Regions from separate parts of the Enterococcus sp. DIV0724b genome, predicted to be linked through region 2. Evidence: a T-box and tRNA genes for the amino acid it is inferred to sense, from the RefSeq annotation. Region 2 holds a T-box; the other holds one or more tRNA genes.

Region 1 (11,960 bases), 1.6 Mb from region 2:
CCGCCTAAACTTTTGATAGCAAACTGCTTTTCTTCTTCATTATAAATAAGTGTTGCTTTTTTGTAACGAAATAGTTGCGTGACATCTGGTTGTTTATACTCTTTATAATTCGTTTTGTATTTGATTAAGTATTGAACATCGTAACTGTTTTTCCCAGTCATTTTAACCGACTCCACAGTTGGGGAACCCGTTACCGAGCTTTTGACTTTACTATCACGCACTGATTGAATAAACGTATTGAAATCTTGATACTCCGCATTGTCTTTGCCATCAATAAAATGATTCGAAAACTTTTGTTTCGTTGTTTCATCATAAGTTGAATACGTACTTGTATAGCCAGAAACAGTTGAATAAAAACTGTTTAAAAACCATTCAATATTGGACTCTCCTTGAATACCAGCAAAATCCAGTTTAATAATCGAAGAGTACGATTCTGGATCATATTCGCTTGCATCAAAAGACGAATCGTTTATTATATAAGGTTTTGTTTCAATAACACTTTTATCTTCTAGCGCTTGTTTCAATTGAACAGTCATTTCTTGGTGCCAAATCAGATTTTTTACTTCGTATTCGCCAGCCAACAGTTGTCCTATTTTTTTATCATTAATAAAAACATCGGCTTCAGAGATATTAGAAGTAAGTTTAAATGAGATTTTACGAAAGTCCAAATTTACTTGATTCGTTTGATTATCACCAGAATTCTGACGTTGAAGCAAGTCGATTGTTGTTTCGCTTTTTTCACCAGCTAACTCACCTTTGACTGTATATTCTGCTGGAGTTAACGGCCCCCATACAGTTTGAAACTGCGCTTTATCGGTTGTCTCTTTTTCTTGATTATTCAAGAATAACTTCATATCTTTTTGATTCGCTTTAATCGTTATGTAGCCTGGTTTTAAAGCCCATTGATAATGATCAAACAGCAAAAACTTTTTGCCATTTTTTATCAGCGATAACACTCCTGTATGATTATCAACGTTGCCTAATTGTTCAATCAGTCGAGAAAAAGCTTCTTTGTGTTCGTTACGTCCATAATAATCAAAATACTTTTTTATTTCTTTTCTTGTTACATTATAATTAGGATCCACTGAAACCGTCAATTGTTCCATCTTATTGACATCTTTATTTTTAACGATTTCTACCATTCTCTTAAGCTGGTTCTCTTGACTATAATAATTTTTCGCAGCAAAATAAGTGCCAAAAACTAGGCACATAAGCGCAACAGATAGCGTAATTAAAATCTTTTGTTTTTGTTTCATTGGTTGTTTTACTTTGCTTACCTGAGCATCTTCTAGGTGATAAGTGGGATCTTTTGATACAGATTCCCCACAAGTTGTACAGAACTGGTCTTCTTCCTCTAATACTGTACCGCATGAACAGGTATTATTTCCAGCTACTTCTGGTGTTTTTAACTCAAATGTATCATCATTTTCCGCTTGAGTAATCGGCTGTGTTTTGATCTTATCCCCACAATTTTCACAAAACAGTGCTGCTTCTTCGTTTTCATGTTGGCATGACTGACAAATCTTCATTTTTCTCTCCTATTTTTACTATTTTTTTGGTTCCTCTCTATCATTCTATTTTATTGACAAAAAGTCAACTTTTTTTACAATAAAAATAAGTATAATTTAAAGTCTCATAGTAAAATAAAGAGAGGTTTCCTTATTTAAATAACAGACTTAACTTAATTCTTTATTTTTGACAAAAAATTCAGCTCATGAGATGCTCTAATTGCACTAAACAACAAAAAGAGAGAAGGTTGAATTTTTATGGCAACAATGGTATTTGTAAATTTCCCAGTAACAGATGTAGCACGTTCTACAGAATTTTACGAAAAATTGGGATTCAAAAAAAACCAAGAATTTTCTACCGAAGAAACAAGCTCAATGGTTTGGGATGATAACTTTTGGGTTATGTTGTTAAATCATGATTTTTACAGTAAATTTATCAAAGACAAAAAAATTGCAGATACAAAAACAACTAGTGGTGTTTTAGTTGCGTTTAGTCTGGAAAGTGCAGATGCTGTGAAGAAATTTGCTGAAACGGCTAAGGCAAATGGTGGCGATTTTTATAAGGTTGATATGGGTATTCCAGAAGATATGATGTTTGGTCTTGAAGTGCAAGATCCAGATGGAAATTCTTTGGAACCGACATGGATGAGTATGTAAAAAAACAATACACATAAGTTATAATTTTGAGTTTGGGCCAATAGTCAGAAAAAATCTGATTTTGCCCCAAACTCATTTTTCTTAATTTATCTAATTTTTATTTCTATAGGCGTTATCATCAAAAGATCAGCATTCTCATTGTAACTGTCAATTGTTGCAATTATGTGTATATTAAGACCTTCTGAAATGGAGTCAGGAATGTTATCACCTGTTAAATGTAAATCGTAAGTAACATTCTTATTGTTAATTTGAAAATTAGCTCCACTATTACCATTAGAGTCATAGTTACCAGGCGTTATTAAGAAATCATATCGAGTTTTATTATTTCCGTGTAAAGACATGTAAGCAATATTTCCATCAAACTCTACTTTACGATTTTTATATTTTTCTGCAAATTCTTTGTAGGCTTTATAATCGTCAATACCTGTTAATACATTTACAAATTCTGAATTATTTTCAACAGTAATAATTTCATTATCTGCTTTTTCTTCTATTTTTACTTCTTGAGTAGAAGAAGATTCAGACTTCTTTGGTGAGTTAGACGTGCTATTTTCTCTTGTTAAAGAATGACTACTGCTTTCCTCTTTAGAATTAGAAGGTGTGCTATCTTCCTGAGGGAAAACATGATAAATTATTACTACTTCCGCAGTTTTATCAAAAGAGTCACCTTTTTCAAATTTTGTATCACCATCAATTGATATAGAATCTACATCACCTTCTTTAGATAATAAACCTATTTTTAAGTCAGCTTCTTCTTTTAATACAATGTCCTCAAATCCAGCTTGGTTGAAAAGTTTTTGTACATCTTCATAATTTTCTTTCTTTAATTCCTTTGCACTTGCTGGAGTTTTTATCATTGTATCTTCTTTTTTCTCACTATTACAGCCAACCAATATAAAACTAAAAAAAATTACCACAATAGTAAACAAAAAACCTTGTATCTTTTTCATCTTAATAATCTCCTCGTGCGATTCATATGTAACGACCATTCATTTAATTATAAATAATGCTACCTGTCATTAGTAATTTTGTTTAAAATTTAACTGTAAGTTTTCTTCCTAAATCTATTATACAATCATTCTTGTACGTTCCCACAAATTTCCCATCATGTTTGATTGTTATTTAATTATGAATTGAATTAACTTGATTTCATACGGATATTTTGATTTCAACTTTTCTGATATTTTTAAATTCAACTTTTTTTATAAAATGAAAATCAATGTTCTCTGAAAAATTTTTATCGCCTATCACTTATGTATTTTCTGCGTTATTTAATCTTTAATATGGGTATTTGAGATAAATCAATATTTCATTTCCAACGGTTGGTTATCTAAATTACTGTTAAAAGCTACCAAGTTAATTTTTAGACGTTTTAAATTAGAGTGCATTGCCTAATTACACCTCGTCAATAATACGCACTAGGCAGGCTCCTATAGCCGTTAAAAATAGAAGTACAAAAAAAGAGTCATCAATGTAATTGCACCTCTCACCTGATAAATTATGCTTTTATAAGTCATCAAATTGCTCAGTGGTTTGTTTAAATATTTGTTCTGCTTGCTTTACCCATTGCCCTTTTGCTGATGTTTTAAAACTGGATAGATAACTGGAACTTGTACTTTTTAACCCGATCATCTTTTCTTTTTCCATTTGGTTCATCATTTGTTTACGATTTTCAGATGTTGCATGGCTTTAATTAGCTACAAATGTTTGAATCAACTTTTTTTCTAATTCTTTTCGGATATCCGCTAAATTTTCTTTTAGTGCATCTAACATTTAAGAATTCCTTTCTTTTCTTGCTAGTAACATATCCTCTTCATAGGACATTCTTTTTTTTTGATACGAAAGCCTTTGTTCTTCTTGCTCATCATCTAATTTATTCAATGTTTTCTTAATGACCATTTGACCTTCTTCTTGCGCTTCTTGAAGGAATCTATAAGCTTGTTGCAATGCTTCAGGTTCAGTAGCTTCTTCACTTTTTGCCATGTATCTTACATAATCAGCTAAACTTTCAATTTCCCTACGGAACGCCCGATTCTCCTGATGAACATCCTCTATTGTTTCTTTTATTTGTTGTTTTTCTTTTCTATAGTCTGTTTCTAAAGCATCCAATTTTTTAGATAGCTCTTCTTCTTTGTCCATTACATGCTCCTTATCTGATTCGCTAACTCTTGGTCTGTTTGTAATTGTTTCGTAATTGACTCCCTTATTTTCTGTAATAATTCATCATAATTTCGGCTTATCTTTGTAGCTTTCGCTAATTTCTCCTCATATTCACGGACTGGTTCTCTTACAATATTATTTTCTGTTGCATTTCCTCTAGCTAATGCATCTATACACTCTCCATAAGATAAATGGGAACCCGTATTTTCAGCATTCGATTTGGTTGTTCTCCACAAATCTCCTGCATTTTTGATACCGTCTGTATACATTTGTTTGAGCTCTGTAATTTCGCCACTGATTGTTTGTTTCATCCCTTGGGTGATTGCCATTGCTTCTGATGCATCAAGAAAAATCTCTTCAGATTTAGAAAGACCACCACCGCTTTTCATAAGACTCTTTCTCATCATATCTATTGCAGATAGTTGTTGAGTTACCATGTATTTAGCCAGTTGGAGACTCCCTTCTTTTGGAGCCTTAATACTTCCATCTTTATTAAAATCATATCCACCCCACATATGTTGGTCAATAAGTCCTACTTTTTTGGAGTTTATTCTAATAATATTTCCTACTGATAGTTTACCCGAACCATAACCGATTGCTATAATGTCTTTTGAATCAACATAATTAAATAATTTGTTTAGTTTTGTTAATGCATCTGCCGTTGCTTGTTGTTTTGGGGAAAGAACACCATAGATATTTGGCCCTTCATAAAAAAATCCACCTGCAATACGTAAACTATCCTTATCAGATAAATCTGAAACTGCGTATTGCGCATTCATGGAACCTAATGAGTGTCCCTAAACAAATACTTGTGCATTTGGATATAGTTCCATGGCATTTTTTAAGGTTTCTGCCGAAGACTGCAATTGTGGCGTTGCTACTGCTCCACCACCATTAATCACTTGTATTCCAGTGGGAATATCATTTAATAACCAGTCTTTGGCAGCATCTGATGATAACTCAAAAGAAGAACCACGATAAATTACCGTAACTTCTTTTACTTGGTTTCTTTGTTCGATTGATGAAGAGGCAGGACAATACTTATCTGTAATAACAAAAGATTGTTCTCCAGTGGATTTATCATTCACAATGGATATCACTCCAACTAAATCATTATTATCAAGTCTGACTTCATCTTTTATTAACCATTCTTCGTATTCTTTGGATGCAATTTCAACACGTTCCTCATCAGAATAAGCTTTAGTCATCAATTGTTCCCCCTCTCAATTTCTCACCTAATTTCGAAGAGTTACCTGAAATTACAGATTTTTTAAACTGCCCATTATTGTTTTTGTCTAAATGAAACCTTACATATAACTCTTTATCTGCATCAATGATTAAAGTACCGTTAATTCCACCCATAGGATTATGTTTGATACTTTCTTCATCAATTTCATACGATTTAATAATTCCTTCTTCTGTGAGTGCTTTCGGGTCTAGTACTTTTAAACCATTCTCAAATACTTCTTTTGCTTCTTGACTATTCACAATCTTAATCATTTTATCCTCTTGTTTCTTATTGTCTAACATCACTTTCCCTCCAATCCCAATGGTAATTATTACAATAATACCTATAACTACTAATAGTTTCTTTTTCATTTTCCACCTACTTTTTCCATTTACTAAAAAAGTGTACTTATCATAATTAAACTTTAATTCTAATTACTATTTATTTTACGAAATGTACAATAAAATTGATAGAGTTGAAACTATGAATATACTATTTTTATATGTTGAAATTATGATTTTTATCCAAGTTTGTCCATTTAAAAAGAGTTTGCAAGTTTTTACACTTACAAACCCTTTTCTTATTATACTAAGTTATTAATTGCTTGCTGTAGTTCAATAACAGCATGCTCAATATCTATTTGGCTAGCCTCACTGCTATCATATACGTATTTGGCATCTGCAAGTTTAATCATTAAAATTGATCAAGTTATTATCTTAAAACCACCAAAACAGGTTCCTAGGACTTAATAAATATAGTCTTCAAAAATCGGTGATTTTATTTATTTAATTCTTGTACATCTCCCATAAAATCAAATTCCAACCTTCCCCATTATCAACTTTATTCGTTGAGTTATACATACGCCACTTTAATGCTATATTAATAACAATAATGAAAATACCAACTATGGTGCAACTTTACAAGCTATTGCAGATAGTTTAGGGAATACCTTTGATGTATTTATAAAATATTATGCTCATCCTCAAGAGAAATTACAGAAAAAAATAGCTTGTATCGACTTAAAAAACTAGAGTAATTGCCCTAATAGATACACTAGTTTTTCTACAAATTATTACATCGCTTCGTTCATCAGAACTTTTATGGAGACATTAAAAAAAACCTAAACCTATATGTACTAAGGTTTAGGCTTGAACTATGCGGCCAAGAAGACTCGAACTTCCACGGGGTTGCCCCCACCAGCCCCTCAAGCTGGCGCGTCTGCCATTCCGCCATGACCGCATTTTATGTTTTATGAAATAAGTGTATCTTAACATATGATAAAATACGGCCTACCTTTTGTCAATGGTTCATCTAACAGGCAAACGTACATAATAAAAGTTAACGCTGCTGCTTATACGCATATACTTGACATAGCTCATCATAAGCCCTACTGACATTATTTGGAATTTCTACTTCCCCGATGTAATTACTTCCTTTTGGTCCGTAACCATATTCATCGTTTCTCAATCGAGGAATCTCCCCTAAAACTAAAGACAGAAAATATTCTTTTGTCCATAAACCATTAAGTCTATCATCTTCAAAAAGAATGGTTTTATCTATAGATTTCAGATAAGGCACGATTGGTACATAATTTGTAAACATTGTGTTCGTTTCTTGCCAATGTTTTTCAAAGGTCGCCTTGATTCTTCTTTGTAAAATCGGATCTTCCAGTAATAAGACCTTCTTTTGCGCTATTCTAGCTTTTTTTACAACCTCTAAAGAAAAGAGTGCATTTTCACCAGAATTGGTTGAGTGCATTTCTGTTAAGAATAACTCTGGAGCTATATCATATTTCATTTTATAATACTCTAAATACATTTCAGTTTCACTAGCATCCGAGACGTCAATTCCCATATTTTTAAAATTATTTCGTAAAAAAGGCGTAGCGTGACCGATACCACCTACAAGTAAAACCGCAGATACTTTTTTTTGTTTATATAAGTGTATCAGTTCATCGGCAAGATAAGGAAGACTATTTCCAGCCAAAATTGCTAAATCATAGCTTCCTGTTATTTTTTCTTGTGCAGCTAAATAGTTGATTACTTCATTCCATTGGCGAATCATCTTGTTCCCTACTTTCCTTTTCCGTCAATAATACAAAGAGGGTAGCACAAAAGTGTTTAGCTCTTCTTTCTCAGAGCTAAACACTTTTGTCTAAACTTCTACAAGTTTCCCTCGACATTTGCCGCAAACAAATTTTTGGGTATTGACTCTACGTTTTCTTAAAATCAATGTTTGACATTTTTCGCATTGATATTGATGATAAGATTGCGGCTTTTGCTCTACTAAAGGTCGAACATAACGACTTCCACCCGTTTTTTTTAACAATGTCTTAAAGTCAGAATCTTTATGCTGATAGCCCTTGCCGTCAATATGAAGATGATAATGACATAATTCATGTTTGATGACTTTGATTAATTCGTCTTCGTCATAAAGTTCAATAACTTTCGGGTTAAAATCAATATCATGAGAATTTAAATGATACCGCCCACCTGTGGTTTTCAACCGTCGATTGAAAAAAGCTTTATGCCTAAACTTTTTTTCAAAAAAAGCCAACGAAATTTCTTCTACTAACTTTTGTAACTGTTCATCGGTAAATACTGGCTTTGTTGGTTTTCCTTCTTTCGAAAAACTGCTCAAAATCAATCTTTCCTTTCAGCTTGCGGCAACATCGTTAGACTAATGCGCCCTTTCTTCATGTCTACATCTTCTACCCAAACGGTCACAACGTCTCCTACAGCAACGACATCTGTAGGATGTTTAACAAATTTTGTACTAAGTTTTGAAATGTGGACTAAGCCATCTTGTTTTACACCAATATCAACGAAAGCACCAAAATCGATAACATTTCGAACTGTACCTTGCAACTCCATTCCAGATTTAAGGTCTTCCATGGATAAGACATCTTTTCTTAAAAGAGGAGCAGGCATTTCATCACGCATGTCTCTTCCTGGCTGGACTAATGCTTGGATGATATCTTTCAAGGTTTCACTCCCAACAGCTAATTCAGATTCTAATTGATCTAATGACAATCCTTTAATGCTTTGGGCAGCTTCTGGAGTTCCAAGTTCTGCTAATTTAACGTTGGCTTTTTCTAAAATTGCCTTAGCAACATCATAACTTTCTGGATGAATCCCTGTATTATCCAATATGTTTTTCCCATTTGGAATTCGCAAGAACCCAATCGCTTGTTCATAAGCCTTTGGACCTAAACGAGGAACTTTTTTAACTTGATTACGAGCCGTAAAGGCACCATTTTCATCTCGATAGGCCATTAAGTTTTGAGCAGTCGTTTTGTTTAAACCAGAAATATGTTGTAATAATTGTGGGCTAGCTGTGTTTACATTTACGCCGACTTGGTTAACAGCTGTTTCTACAACAAAATCCAATTGTTCTGCTAAACGTTTTTGGGAAACATCATGTTGATATTGACCGACGCCGACCGCTTTCGGATCGATTTTTACAAGTTCTGCTAAAGGATCTTGCAAACGGCGAGCAATACTGACCGCACTTCTTTCTTCTACTTGTAGATCTGGAAATTCAGTTCTCGCTACATCACTCGCAGAATAGACAGACGCTCCTGCTTCGTTAACGATCACATAGAAAACGTCCCGTTTGATTTGTTTTAATTGTTCAGCAACAAATAGCTCAGATTCACGGCTAGCTGTTCCATTACCGATCGCCACCATTTCAACTTGATACTTTTCAATCAACTGATTAAAAGCAGGACCTGCTGCTGCACGTTTTTCTCCTGAAGCTGGTTTGTGAGGATAAATCACTTGGATCGCTAATACTTTACCTGTGGCATCGACAATCGCCATTTTGCATCCTGTTCGGTAAGCTGGATCAAACCCTAAAACGACTTTGCCTTTCAATGGTGGTTGAAGCAATAGATTACGTAAGTTCTCACCAAAAATATTGATTGCTTGTTCATCGGCTTTTTCAGTCAATTCATTACGAATCTCACGTTCGATGGCTGGACCAATAAATCGTTTGTAACTATCCAAATACGCTGTTTCAACATAAGGCGCTGTTGGAGATTGTTTATTATTTCCAATCAATTGTCGTTCTAAATAAGAATTGATTTTTTCTTCCTCTACCAAAAGAGTAACTTTCAAGATATCTTCTTTTTCACCACGATTTGTTGCTAAGACCCTATGAGAAACCATTTTACTAACAGGTTCAGAAAAATCATAATACATTTCATAAACTGATTTCTCGTCTTTCTCTTCGTCTTTAACTGTACTTACGTATTGCCCATGTTTAAAGGTAAAATCACGAATCCAAGTACGGAATTTAGGCTCATCGGATACTCGTTCAGCAATGATTTCATGCGCACCTAGCAATGCTGCTTCCGCTGAATCAACTTCTTTTTCAGCATCCACATATTTATCAGCCTCAGCCGTTACATCTGCCTGAGCTGGAAAGCTCATTAACCAGTCTGCTAAAGGTTCTAGTCCTTTTTCTTTGGCAATTGTTGCTTTGGTACGACGTTTTTGCTTGTAAGGGCGATATAGATCTTCCACTTGCTGCATTTTTGTCGCTTTTTGAATGGATTTAGCTAACTCATCTGTCAGTTTTCCTTGCTCTTCGATTAAACGAAGTACTTCTTCTTTGCGTTTCTCTAAATTACCTAAGTAGGTGTACCGTTCTTCAATTTCACGAATTTGCACTTCATCTAAACTGTTCGTCATTTCTTTACGATAACGGGCAATAAAAGGAACAGTGTTGCCTTCACTTAATAAAGTCAGCACTGTTGTGATTTGTTTGGGACGATATTCTGTCAATTCTTTCTGAAGTAAATCAACTACTTCTTGGTTATAAGCTTCTGCCATATTTACATACCTCTCTTCATTAACATACTGTTTCATTTTAGCATATTTTCTTGTTGAAATATAGGACGAGCAAAAAGCTTAAAAAAGACTTTACTCGGTTCAAATAGAAACAGTTGTTTAAAAATCAGGCTGCCAAGGTCCATTTAAATTTTGATATTCAATATCTTGCACGATTCCATTTTGATCGAAAATCACACCATGAACGGAACCACCAAACACAGCGCCCCCATCAATCCCAATTTTATTATCGGACAGCCACAAGTCAGTTGTCTCCATATCTCCATGAAGCATTGGAGTAATGGTATGACCAAACACAATTTTTTTACCTGTATGATTTTTTCCTTGATGAAACGCCTCTCTGATCCAGATAAAATCATGCGGACTCGTTTCATGCCAGTCTTTTTTAGTTAAGTCTACTCCAGCATGAACAAAAATATACTCTTCCCATTCAAAGTAACGTGGCCGCTCAGTCAAAAATTCAATCAACTCTTTATATCTGCTGCGAATCATCATGCTGATCTCAGTTGGGGAATATTCTTCTGTTGCTCCTTTATGAAGCAAACTTTCCATCGTTTCTTTACCACCGTTACGAATGTAACTAGTAAACCAGTCCTCTGGTTTATTTAGAAACTGCAGAAAATATTCTTCATGATTTCCTCTAAGGTAAACGGCTTTATATTTCTCAACCAATTCTTTTCCAAGTAAAAAGCTCTCTTTTGTTTTGGGGCCACGATCATTTAAGTCACCGATCAATACTAATTGATGCATCTTCGGATCAAAGTATTGGATCAATTTTTCAAACAACTCGTATTCCCCGTGAATATCACTGATTGCGTAGATAAATTTTTTCATAAACTAAGCTCCTTTTTACCATTCTTTTTCTATATTATAACGCAAAAAACAACATGTACTTCAGATTATCAATTCAAAACATATAGGGACAGTCGTTTATTTAGGAATATTTTAAAAATTGAAAATTAATCTTAGACTTTTCATGAAAAAGAGAGTAAACTTATATGAATGACACGATGTCATAAAATTAGTAGAAAAGAGCTGAAATTTATGAAGAAAAAAACAATTTTCGGTATTCTTGCAGTTTTAGTTGTTGTGGTTGCTATTTTCTTGATCGTTCAAGGAAATTCAGGAAAATCAAAAGCTATTACTGTTCGAACTGGTGAAGTAAAAAACGAAACGATCGTTGAAAAACTTTCTACAACCGGTACGTTAATTCCCAATCAAACACAAACACTTATGGGAACTGGTAATGTTGTCGATGTGTTTGTCAAGACCGGTGATAAAGTAGAAAAAGACAAAGTTTTAGCAACATATGATAACGGCTTACAATTAACTGCCGGATTCAATGGCACGGTCACTCAGGTCAACATTAAAGCCAAACAAGCCGATACAAATGCTCAGCAAGGAAAACCATCGATTCAGCTAGATGATCTTTCTACCTTAAAAGTTCAACTAGCATTATCTAACTCAGAGGCTTCTGCTGTAGCTGTTGATCAAAAAACGGAAATCACAAGCGGTAATGAAACGTTTTCAGGAAAAGTCGCTGAAAAAGATCCT
Region 2 (11,960 bases):
AAACAGGTAAATATCAAGTGTATATTTTTTTTCATGACAGTCCTCCCTTACTATTTTATATAAAACACAACAATAATATACATTACTTATAACATTGTATTGCAATTCTATATAAATATCAATTTAATATTTATATTTTTAAAATATTATATATTTATTCCACAGTTTATAACTTTTCCTTTCAAACTATATTTATATTACATCGCTGTTTCAAGTACTTTTGTTTAATACTTCACAATTATTAAGTTTTTTCAAAGCTCTTAACTTTTTCTTTAGACATCTATGCTAAAAAGAAAAGACTGAATAAAAGGTGGGAGCAGAAGTAACTCCTTGAGAAATATGCTGAAATTATTGTAAAACACAGTAAATATAGTAAACTGCTGTTGCACAATACTTACTTGGTTCTCGGAGTTAAACTCTTCTGTCCCAACCTTTAGCCTACTCTTCCATATTTTTCTTTATCTATTTAGAAGCAAGTACATCTAAGTATGTCCCCGTTTCTTTTCTGATTTTCTGTTGGTCGACAATTAAAAACGAATCAAACATTTTTTGTAGAAAGAAGCGATCATGTGAAACTACTAGCATTGTTCCTTTAAACTCTTCCAGTATTTCTTCTATCTCTTCTCTCGTCTCAATGTCTAAATGGTTCGTTGGTTCATCTAATACTAAAAAATTGACCTCATTATGCATCAATTTGGCTAATTCTAAACGAATTTTTTCACCGCCACTTAAAAATCGTACCTGTTTCATCACATCCTCACTATAAAAGGAGTACTTAGCAAGTGCGCGACGGCTTTCTTGTTCTGTTAAAGAACAACCTTCACTGAAGGATTGCAGCACTGTTTGTTTAGGATTTTCATATTGAATAACTTGAGGCAAATAGCCTACCTGAAGGTTTGTTCCTTGCTTGATTTCGCCGCTATCGAAGGGTTCTAATGCTAGTGCAAGTTTTAGCAAGGTGCTTTTGCCTACACCATTTTCCCCTATAATCGCCGAATGGTCTTTCCAAAATAGTGAAAACTCAACCTTATCAAACACTATTCGATCAGCGTAGCTTTTGCTGACTTCCTTAAATTGAAGAACTTCTTTACCTGAACGATTTACATCTTTAAATTTTTTACCTATTTTGTCTGTTTCATCTTTAGGTTTTGGGATTTTTTGAATTTTTTCTAACCTTTTTTCAAGTTGCTTGGCTTTTTTGAAGAATTTTTCATTATCGCCTTCGTGTCCCCACTGTCGAAAGCGACGTATGGCCAGCTTTATTTTCTGAATTTCCTTTTGCTGCTCGGCAAAATCTTTTCTAAGCTTCTCAAGTTGCTCTTCTTTTTGTCGTTTATAAGCTGTGTAATTCCCTTTGTATTCCAGTAATCTGCCATCTTCTAGTTCTACAATTTTTTCAGCTGTATGATCTAAAAATAATCGATCATGAGAAACAATCAAATAAGCCGTTTTCTCATGAGCCAAATAGCCTTCCAGCCAGGTAATTCTTTTGGCATCCAAGTGATTCGTTGGTTCGTCTAACAGTACAAGATCATTTTCCTGTAATAGAATTCTTGCCAATGAAACAATCGTTTGCTCCCCACCGCTTAATTCCGAAAGTTTTTTTGGTAACAAATAATTGATCATTAGACCATTAGCAATCATCTCCAATTTATTTTCCATCTCGTAACCGCCAGCTTGTTGAAATTCTTCTTGTTTTTGACCGTAATGTGCTAGTATTTTTTCTACGTCACATTCTGTAGTCGCCATTTGCTCTTCCAAATGTGTTAATTGCTTTTGAATCGTATTTAGTAATGTGAACGTTTCTAGCAAGTAGTCTTTGACTTTCTGTTCGCAAACATCTGGCATTTGAGCTAAATAGCCAATACGTGCGTTTTTCTTGCAACTGACTGTTCCTGAATCAACGTTTTCGATTCCTGTGATGATTTTTAAAATTGTTGATTTTCCCGAGCCATTTGTACCAACCAATCCGATTTTTTCACCCTTGTTTAATTGTAAATTCAATTCTTCAAACAGTGGTTCCGTTCCATAATTTTTAGTTATTTTTTGTAATTGTACTAACATTTCTTCCTCTTTCTGCCATTCAGACAGATCAACGACAATAAACGTTATCGTCTTTTATACTAAATTTTAGCGTACACAAAAAAGCTGAACAAAATTCTCCGTTCAACCTTCATTATTTACTGTTAGCGAGAGATTCTCCACTACACTTCTGTTTAAAATGAGCGAAAAAATCACTATACTTCTGTTATTTTATGACTGATTCGTTTCAAGTAAATAAGTCTGAATGGTCTGTTTTATTTAATTTTTTATCCCTTTTTAGACACACTTGTCCCTTGAGATAAAAAAATGGAAATAATAACATGACAAAAAGCTAGGTACGCTATTATATATGAAAAACCTGTTGTTATTTTTGGCATGTTGACCATTGTACTTATTCACCACCTTCGTCATTTCTTAAGTATATTGTAGCATGATGCTGTTATTTGTGCAAAATGTGTTTATTTAGCCCCTTGTCGATAACGTTTTAATCGTTCTTCCAGAGTTCCTGTGTGCAGTTCGAATAAGTGATTATCAAAATCGTAGAAATAAATAGAGCTTGCTTCGCCTTCAATTCGTGAACGGCCAGCTTTTATTTCTAATCCGAGAGTGTTGATTTTCGCTAAGTAATTGTCATACTCACTTTCTTCTATCTTAAATGCAATGTGATCATATGTCCTTGTTGGTAAAGAATCCCCTTGCATAATCGCTATCCAAAGATTATCGATCAAGAAAAATTTTTCTTGCGCTACAGAAAACATCGCTGTTCCACTTGAATAAATCTCTTTTGCAGAAAATATTGTTTCAAAAAAAAGGGTAGCTTTTTCTAAATCTCGAACGATAAATGTCATATGACTGATCATTTTTCCCCTCACATTCCTATTTATAGTGAAACAGAGATACTGATTTTATTCAGCACCTCTGTTTCTAATAGATTTAATTCGCTACAATATTCACCAATTTATCTGGAACAACAATGACTTTACGTACTGTTTTCCCTTCAATAAACGATTGGATTTCTTCTGCTGCTAATGCTTTCTCTTCTAACTCTTCCTTACTCAACCCTCGAGCGATATTTAATTTTGTACGAACTTTTCCGTTAACTTGGAAAACGACTTCGACCTCATCTTCGATCAATGCAGCTTCATCATATGTTGGCCAAGGTGCATTCGTCAAGCTCTCTTCATTTCCAAGGATTGCCCATAGCTCTTCACCGATATGTGGTGCGATTGGCGCTAGTAATTGAACAAAGCCTTCAATGTATTCATACGGTAAAACATCCACTTTATTCGCTTCATTTACAAAGACCATCAATTGAGAAATTGCAGTATTGAAATGGAGATTTTCCATATCTTCTGTCACTTTTTTCACTGTTTGATTATAAACCTTAGTTAGACGTCCGTCGTTGATAGTCGTGATGCGGTCACGCATTTTATTATTTTCATCTACAATCAAACGCCATACACGATCCAAGAATTTACGGCTGCCTTCAAGCCCATTTTCACTCCAAGCAATCGATGCGTCAAGGGGACCCATGAACATTTCATACATTCTCAGGGTATCCGCACCATATTTTTCGACAACATCATCAGGATTTACAACATTTTTCAATGACTTACTCATTTTAGCTGGTGCTTCTTCTAGCTCTTCACCTGTTTCACTATTCACCCAAACGCCATCACGTTTCTCAACCATATTCGTAGGGACTAGTACTCCTCGACTATCACGGAAACTTTGACCTAAGATCATGCCTTGGTTATAGAGTTTTTGATATGGTTCTTTTGTTGGTACAACACCAATATCATATAAGAATTTATGCCAGAAACGTGCATATAACAAGTGAAGTACGGCATGTTCCGCTCCACCAATATAAATATCTACTGGCAACCAGCGTTCTAGTTTTTCATAATTAGCAATTTCATTTTTGTTATGTGGATCGATATAACGTAAATGATACCATGAGCTTCCCGCCCATTGCGGCATCGTGTTGGTTTCGCGTTTGCCTTTTTTACCTGTTTCAGGATCGACTACATTGATCCACTCAGTAATATTCGCAAGTGGTGATTCTCCTGTTCCACTTGGTTTGATATCATCTGTTTTTGGCAATCTTAAAGGTAATTCAGATTCTGGAACAGTTGTTGTTGTCCCATCTTCCCAATGGATTACAGGAATTGGCTCACCCCAGTATCGTTGACGAGAAAACAACCAATCACGTAAGCGATAGCTAACTTCTTTTTTCCCTACTTTATTTTCTTCTAGCCATTCATTTATTTTAGCTATTGCTTCTTCTTTATTCATACCATCTAAAAACTCAGAATTGATGTGTGCTCCATCGCCTGTGAATGGTGCTTCTTCGATATTCCCTCCTGCTAATACTGGAATGATATCGATATTGAATGCTTTTGCGAATTCATAATCACGCTCATCATGAGCAGGAACAGCCATAATTGCGCCAGTTCCATAAGAGGCTAAAACATAATCTGCGATCCAGATTGGAATTTCAGCCCCATTAACTGGATTGATTGCATAAGCACCTGTGAAGACACCAGTTTTTTCTTTAGCTAAATCTGTCCGATTTAAATCAGATTTTTTAGAAGCAGCATCTATATAAGCTTCTACAGCTTCTTTTTGTTCAGGTGTAGTAATTTTTTTCACCAATTCTAATTCAGGTGCTAAAACGGTATAAGTTGCACCAAATAATGTATCTGGACGAGTCGTAAATACTGTAAATTCCTCTTTTGTCCCCGCTACTTTAAACGTGACATTGGCACCTTCAGAACGCCCAATCCAATTGCGCTGCATGTCTTTAATACTTTCTGGCCAATCAACTAAATCTAAATCATCTAATAAGCGATCTGCATACGCTGTGATTTTCAGCATCCATTGACGCATTGGTTTTCTGACAACATCATAACCGCCTCGTTCACTTTTTCCATCGATAACTTCTTCATTTGAAATTACTGTTCCAAGCTCTGGCACCCAGTTGACTGCTACTTCTGCTTCATAAGCCAAACCATGTTCATACAGTTTTGTGAAAATCCATTGGGTCCATTTATAGTAGTCAGGATCTGTCGTATTAATTTCACGATTCCAATCATAACTGAATCCTAATGAATTGATTTGACGTTTAAATGTTTCAATATTTTTTTTCGTAAATTCAGCTGGATCATTACCAGTATCTAGAGCATATTGTTCTGCTGGCAAACCAAAAGCATCCCATCCCATTGGATGTAAAACACTATATCCCTGGCTTCTTTTCATTCGAGACAAAATATCTGTTGCTGTATAACCTTCAGGATGTCCAACATGAAGACCTTGCCCAGATGGATAAGGGAACATATCTAGGGCATAAAATTTTTCTTTACTAACATCATCGTGGGTAGTGAAACTATTATGCTTAGCCCAATATTTTTGCCATTTTTTCTCAATTACTTTATGATCGTAACTCACGTTTGTTTCCTCCTATTTTAAGTAGCATTTTTATTAATAATGTTTGATGACGCTGGTTCTGCATTCTCTTAGAATCGCTTTTCTGAATGTTTACTTGGTATTGATTCACTCGTTTGATACCTTTTTATACCTTGTGTCGTTCTTCATCTGTGCTGGCATAGCCCGTCGCAAATCCTCAATTTTTAGAGCATTAGCTCTTAGAAATTGATTAGATCAAAATGAAGTGTAGTGATGAACAACAAAAAGTCCTACAGGAAAATATTCCTATAGGACGTGTGATCTACAACGTGGTACCACCTAAATTTACTTGTATTATTACAAGCCTCAACGCGCTAACGGTCGTCACCGATCTTACTTAGTAAAGTTTAGAGAATCATCGAATTACTATTCGTCATCCATCTGTATCAGAAAAAGCTCAAAGAGCAATTCTGCACTCATTCAGTAAAATAACTCAAAGGCGAGTTCGAAAGCTTCTGTGCGTATTTTCACCAACCATACGCTCTCTAAAACATGGTTCTTTCTACTATTCCTCTTCACTGTTTAGATATCTGTCATGTGCTATCATACTACCAAATATTTCAGTCAATTTCAATTGTTTTATTTAACTTTCAACTTTTGACCAATATAGATGATATCGCCAGATAAACCGTTCATTTGTTTGATTTTTTGAACGCTTGATCCATATTTTTGAGAAAGTCCCCATAGTGTATCTCCGCTTTTCACAGTATGTGAGCCCGCGGTTTGACTGCCACCTTGATTACCAGTTGAACTAGTAGAACCTGTCGAGCCGCCTTGGCCTTTTTTCACAATCAATTTTTGACCTGGATAAATAATATCTCCACTTAAATTGTTCCATTGACGTAGATTTGCAACGCTTATACCATTTGCATTGGCAATCGCCCATAATGAGTCACCTGATTTTACTGTGTAAGAACTACTGGTTGATCCAGTATTTGAACCACCGGTATTTCCTGTTGAGCCGCCGGTATTACCTCCTGTGTTGCCTCCACCAGTAGTCCCAGATCCTTTTTTCACGATCAGTTTTTGACCTGGATAAATGATATCGCCATTTAGATTATTCCATTGACGTAAATTCGCAATACTTATGCCATTTGCATTGGCTATTGCCCATAGTGAATCACCTGATTTTACTGTGTAATAAGAATTTGTTGTTCCTGCATTACCAGAACCGCCGGTATTTCCTGTTGAGCCGCCAGTATTTCCTCCAGCGCTGCCTCCACCAGTATTGCCAGATCCTTTTTTCACGATTAATTTTTGGCCTGGATAAATGATATCGCCATTTAAATTATTCCATTGACGTAAATTCGCAATACTTATGCCATTTGCATTGGCTATTGCCCATAGCGAATCACCCGATTTTACTATGTAATAAGAATTTGTTGTTCCTGCATTACCAGAACCGCCGGTATTTCCTGTTGAGCCACCAGTATTTCCTCCAGTGTTGCCTCCACCAGTATTGCCAGATCCTTTTTTCACAATCAATTTTTGACCTACATAGATAACATCACCAGAAAGCTTATTCCAATTTTTGATGTTAGCGATCGAGGTGCCATATTTTGCAGATAACGCCCATAAGCTATCGCCAGCTTTTACGGTGTGAATCACATCTTGACCACTTGTTTCGCCTCCTGTGTTCCCACCGTTATTTCCCCCTGTATTACCACCAGTGTTTCCTTCTCCGGTATTACCGCCTGTATTACCGCCTCCAGATGAAGGTGTGTCATATTGAGTTAGATTGTATGTTGTAATAATATTATTCAATTTAGTATTATAACTAGGATCTGTCGCGTAACGACCTGTTAACCAAGCTGTTGCATCTCTGTAAGAGTTTGTATTGCTCTTCCATGCGCCTGAATAATAATATACTCCTGCTTGAAATGAAGTATTTCTTAAAACATAGGCATTGTCCCCAAATGACTCTGAAAAAGATGGGTATTTTCTAAAAGCAGCGTTTACTTGAATCCACTGACCATTAATAACTTCCCACGTCTTCATCGTAACAGATTGCCCTTGATAACTTCCTTTAATTCCAAATAAATTATGGTTTGGAGCTGCTGCTAATGTGCTTTTCCCCCAGTCACTTTCAAGGATTGCTTGAGCCATCATTACAGAAGCATAAAGATCGTTCGCTGCAGCCACAGATTGAGCGTGTCCGGCTATTTCAGCGATAAAGGTACTTGGGCTGACACTTCTAGATTGCGCAGAAAAAGCTGCACGCATCGAAAGGTCTGGAGTTTTTGGTTCTTCCGTTTCAGTGGAGGATGAATCAGTCGCTTCAGTTGATTCTTCTGTAGATTCGGTTAACTCAGTACTTTGTGCTGTTTCTGATGTATTTAATTCTGATGATTCTTGTGTTTCAGACGTTTCTTCGCTTGAAGATGTCTCAGGTGCTGTTGACTGAGTGTCTTGTGTCATCGAATTGTTTGAATCAGTCGTCGTTGTTTGTGTTTGAACGACTTCTGTATGTGTGTTGGTATCTGAGTAACTTACTTGTTCACTTGGAATTTTATCTTCAGACGCTTCAGCAATTTTTGGCGCGACAATAGGTGCAGCAATTGATGAGACAACAATCGCAGAGCTAAGCATAGTGGTTCCTTTTTTTAGCTGATCAGAAGTCATCTTATTCTGTTCAGCTTTTCTCCGCTCTTTTCTTGATATTTTGTACTTCTCCATAATATATCCTCCGAATTTTCTAAAAAAGTATTCTTTGATTTATAGTATACCCTTTTTTAAAGAAAATAGAAATATTTTTCGATTTTTCTTCATTAGTTATTAAAACAAAAATGTAATTTTTTTCTTTCTTTTTGATTTTATCACAATCATCATACCTCATTTTCAACGAGACTAGGTCTCAAGACTGATTACTCTCTTTACCTTAGGCTGATTTTTTAATTAAAGGCTTGTTATTACACCCAAAAAAAATTATAGTTGAGAAGAAGTAACGGATTTGAAAATGAGATGGGGGAACAAGATGAATAAGGAACACTTTTTAATCGAATTAAAGATCTATTTAAAACCTTTAACTGCCCAACAGCAAGTGTTTATCTTGAATAAATATGAGGCAATCTTTGAAGAACGTTTAGCTGTCGGTGAAACCGAAGAGGAGATCGCTAAAAGTTTAGGAAAACCAAGAGGCATCGCCGAAGAAATCTTACAAGAATTTGACATCACTGTCCCTGAAAAAAAACTTGAGCGTGATGGTTGGCAAGAAATTGAGCCTGTTGCAAACAAAGACTATTACTACGAAGAAGTACCTGAGCACCCTTATGAGCAGACTTACCATTCTTACGAACGTCCTCAACACAATGGATTTACACGATTTTGTCAGATTGCTGGTGTTCTTTCTTTTAATTTTCTTTTGATGTTTTGGCTTATTTTTGCATTTGTTATGGTTTTATTTTCTTGTTGGCTAGTGGCGGTTGTTTTCTTACTTTCACCGGTTTTAGGCGGAATTTCAGTCTCTGCTGGCTTTAATGACGGGACGATGTTCCAGTTGTTCCTCAGTATTTTTCTTTCCGGTGCGGGTGTTATTGGCTTGCTGATTCTAACGCCGCTAACAAAATTTTTTGGAAAAGTATTCAAACGTTATTTACAATGGAATATTCGCGTTTTGAGAGGGGAGATTTAGCATGAAAAAGACAACTGCTTTTTTTCTAACCATTGGGGTTTTAGCCATGATCATCGGCGGAATCGGCAGTGCTGTCTATTTCAGACGCGCTGAAAATTCTATGACCGACACAAAAACGCAAACATATGAGATAAAAAACAAACAAAATACAAAAGAAATTCATCTTGATCTTTCAGGCAACGCAGATTTTTATATTCTCACTGAAAATTCAAATAAAATCACAATGAACACTCGAAGTTCTGTACCTGTTTCACTTAACAGTTCCTTAGACGTTAAAGAAAAAAATAATCAACTGACTGTTTCAGCAAATAGTAGCAAAAAAAAGAAAGAGTCAAACGGATTAAAATTTGATATTTTCGATCGTGGTTCTGCTGTAACCTTAACGATTCCTGATGATACTGAACGCATAGTCATCGACGGAAAAGCCAACGGATCAATCTATCTTTCAAACACTCGAACAAAGGATTTATCCATCTCAATGAGTAATGGGGATATCAACCTTAGTGATAGTAATTCAGAAAAATTAACAATCGAAACAACGAATGGTAATCTTAATGTTCATACCGATGTCCGAACAGATGATGCTTCATTCAAAACTACAAACGGCGAAATTCAACTAAATGATTTTGCTGCGTCTACTTGGTCTGCTGCCAGTACTTCTGGAGATATTTATATAAATAGTGTCAAAGGAATTGCTACAATCGAGACAACAAATGGTGAGATCCAGGCAACTGATCTTAAAGGCGAAGTCAAAGTTAAAAGTACCAATGGTGATTTTTCGTTATATGGAACAGAAATTCCCCAAAAATTACTCGTTGAATCCCAACAAGGAAGTATTGATCTACACACAGAAGAAATCTTATATGATGTAATGATCAAAACAAAAACTAAGTTGGGCGATAGTACGATTTTCGGAAAAGAGCGAACTTCCTACAAACGAGGAAAAGGTACAAAAGCACTCACTTTGGAAACAAATTCTGGAGATATTTCAGTTGAAGGTCCATCTGATTATCAAGATGGAGATGAGGAGTAACATTCTATTGAATTCAAAGCCTATACTTGAACTTTTAAAGTTTTCGTATAGGCTTCTTTTTTTGTGATTCTCAGATGTGTTCTTAATTATTTGATGTTATAATAAACTTTATCTAATCTGGAAAGGATATTTCATGAAAAATAAATTATATTATCAATTTGCTGGTAGCTGCTTTTTAGTTGTCTTTATGTTTTTAGGCTATGTAGTGCGTTTTTATTCTGGTTGGTTAAAAGGTTTCGATCAAACAATCACAACAATTGTACGAACACCATATCCTTCAGCGAACCAATTTTTTATTTGGTATACAAAGTTTGCTGATCCATTGACCATTGGGCTTTTGACTTTAGCCACTGCGTTTATACTATTTAGAGGAAAATATTATGCTGAAACTCTCTGGCTTTTAATCAATACAGCATTGATCGCTGGCATCGCAAACCCATTGATCAAGCTATTATTTATGCGCCCGCGTCCGGCCCTAAATCATTTAGTAACTGAGCATAGCTATAGTTTTCCTAGTGGACATTCAACTGGAAGCGTTCTGTTATATGGAACGATCATTTTATTGCTACCACAATTTATTAAGCAAAAAAACCTTTGTTTATTTTTACAAATTATCTTAGGTTTAGGCATTTTTCTGATCGGTATCAGCCGGATTTACGTTGGTGTTCATTTCCCTAGTGATGTTTTAGGTGGTTTTTGTTTTGGTTTAGCTTGGTTATTGATGACCTACCCGATTTATTTAGAAAAACGCTTTGTCTGGCGCTTTAAAAGTAAACAACAATAGAAAGAAGAAGAACGATGTCTAAATTTTTATATACGGAAGATCCTAATAAACGTTATCATACATGGAATTATGCCTTACGCGAACAATTTGGCGGTAAAATTTTTAAAGTCCCTTTAGATGGTGGCTTTGATTGTCCTAATCGAGATGGAACGGTAGCTAAGGGCGGTTGTACTTTTTGTAGTGTTTCAGGATCAGGCGATATGATCGTAGCGCCTAAAGATCCTTTACCCATTCAATTTCAAAAAGAAGTTCAGATGATGCACAAAAAGTGGCCGAATGTCGACCAATATATCGTCTATTTTCAAAATTTCACAAATACTCACGCGCCTGTTGAAGTGATTCGACATCGTTTTGAGCAAGTGGTCAATGAAAAAGGCGTTGTCGGCATTTCGATTGGTACTCGCCCAGATTGTCTGCCTGATGATGTTGTTGAGTATTTAGCAGAACTGAACCAGCGCTATTATTTATGGGTAGAATTAGGCTTACAGACTACCTATGAGAATACCAGCAATACAATCAACAGAGCACATGATTACCAAACTTATCTGGATGGTGTAGCAAAATTACGAAAACACAATATTCGCGTTTGTACGCATCTGATCAATGGCTTGCCTGGTGAAAGTTTAGAGATGATGAGAGAAAATGTTCGCCGAACGATTCTTGATTCAGATATTCAAGGAATCAAATTGCATCTACTTCACTTAATGACAAATACACGGATGTTAAGAGATTATCACGAAGGACGCTTGCAATTGATGACACGTGAAAACTATGTCCATGTTATTTGTGACCAACTGGAAATGATTCCACCAGAAATCGTAATCCATCGCCTAACTGGTGATGCTCCAACAGATACTTTGGTTGGTCCTATGTGGAGTTTAAAAAAATGGGAAGTATTAAATGCGATCGATGATGAAATGAAACGTCGGAATAGTTTCCAAGGATGCCAGAATGTTCGTATGGCTAAGGAGGTCCTTCATTAATGTTACAGACCGCACTTCGTT

The links. A T-box is a leader RNA that pairs with one kind of tRNA and senses whether it is charged. The one in region 2 lies ahead of leuS (leucine--tRNA ligase), so its partner is inferred to be a tRNA-Leu.
Region 1: it encodes a tRNA-Leu, which carries the amino acid that the T-box ahead of leuS (leucine--tRNA ligase) is inferred to sense. The anticodon was not compared.

Annotation. Positions count from the first base shown of each region.
Region 1 covers NZ_CP172890.1:1,405,632-1,417,591, reverse strand. Annotated here, with positions in the region: gene IGJ02_RS06585 (zinc ribbon domain-containing protein) at 1-1,529, opposite strand, end outside; gene IGJ02_RS06580 (VOC family protein) at 1,767-2,165, shown strand; gene IGJ02_RS06575 (DUF4839 domain-containing protein) at 2,252-3,115, opposite strand; gene IGJ02_RS06570 (hypothetical protein) at 3,672-3,812, opposite strand; gene IGJ02_RS06565 (hypothetical protein) at 3,939-4,304, opposite strand; gene IGJ02_RS06560 (hypothetical protein) at 4,304-5,104, opposite strand; gene IGJ02_RS06555 (hypothetical protein) at 5,123-5,533, opposite strand; gene IGJ02_RS06550 (DUF1310 family protein) at 5,526-5,924, opposite strand; tRNA gene IGJ02_RS06545 (tRNA-Leu) at 6,710-6,792, opposite strand; gene IGJ02_RS06540 (ElyC/SanA/YdcF family protein) at 6,892-7,617, opposite strand; gene IGJ02_RS06535 (SprT family protein) at 7,708-8,193, opposite strand; gene IGJ02_RS06530 (Tex family protein) at 8,196-10,388, opposite strand; gene IGJ02_RS06525 (metallophosphoesterase) at 10,506-11,240, opposite strand; gene IGJ02_RS06520 (efflux RND transporter periplasmic adaptor subunit) at 11,451-11,960, shown strand, end outside.
Region 2 covers NZ_CP172890.1:3,030,356-3,042,315, forward strand. Annotated here, with positions in the region: gene IGJ02_RS14060 (fibronectin type III domain-containing protein) at 1-35, opposite strand, end outside; gene abc-f (ribosomal protection-like ABC-F family protein) at 463-2,064, opposite strand; gene fosX (FosX/FosE/FosI family fosfomycin resistance hydrolase) at 2,502-2,903, opposite strand; gene leuS (leucine--tRNA ligase) at 2,977-5,490, opposite strand; T-box leader at 5,755-6,036, opposite strand; gene IGJ02_RS14080 (LysM peptidoglycan-binding domain-containing protein) at 6,088-8,184, opposite strand; gene IGJ02_RS14085 (DUF1700 domain-containing protein) at 8,483-9,139, shown strand; gene IGJ02_RS14090 (DUF4097 family beta strand repeat-containing protein) at 9,141-10,172, shown strand; gene IGJ02_RS14095 (phosphatase PAP2 family protein) at 10,306-10,956, shown strand; gene IGJ02_RS14100 (TIGR01212 family radical SAM protein) at 10,971-11,939, shown strand; gene IGJ02_RS14105 (class I SAM-dependent methyltransferase) at 11,939-11,960, shown strand, end outside.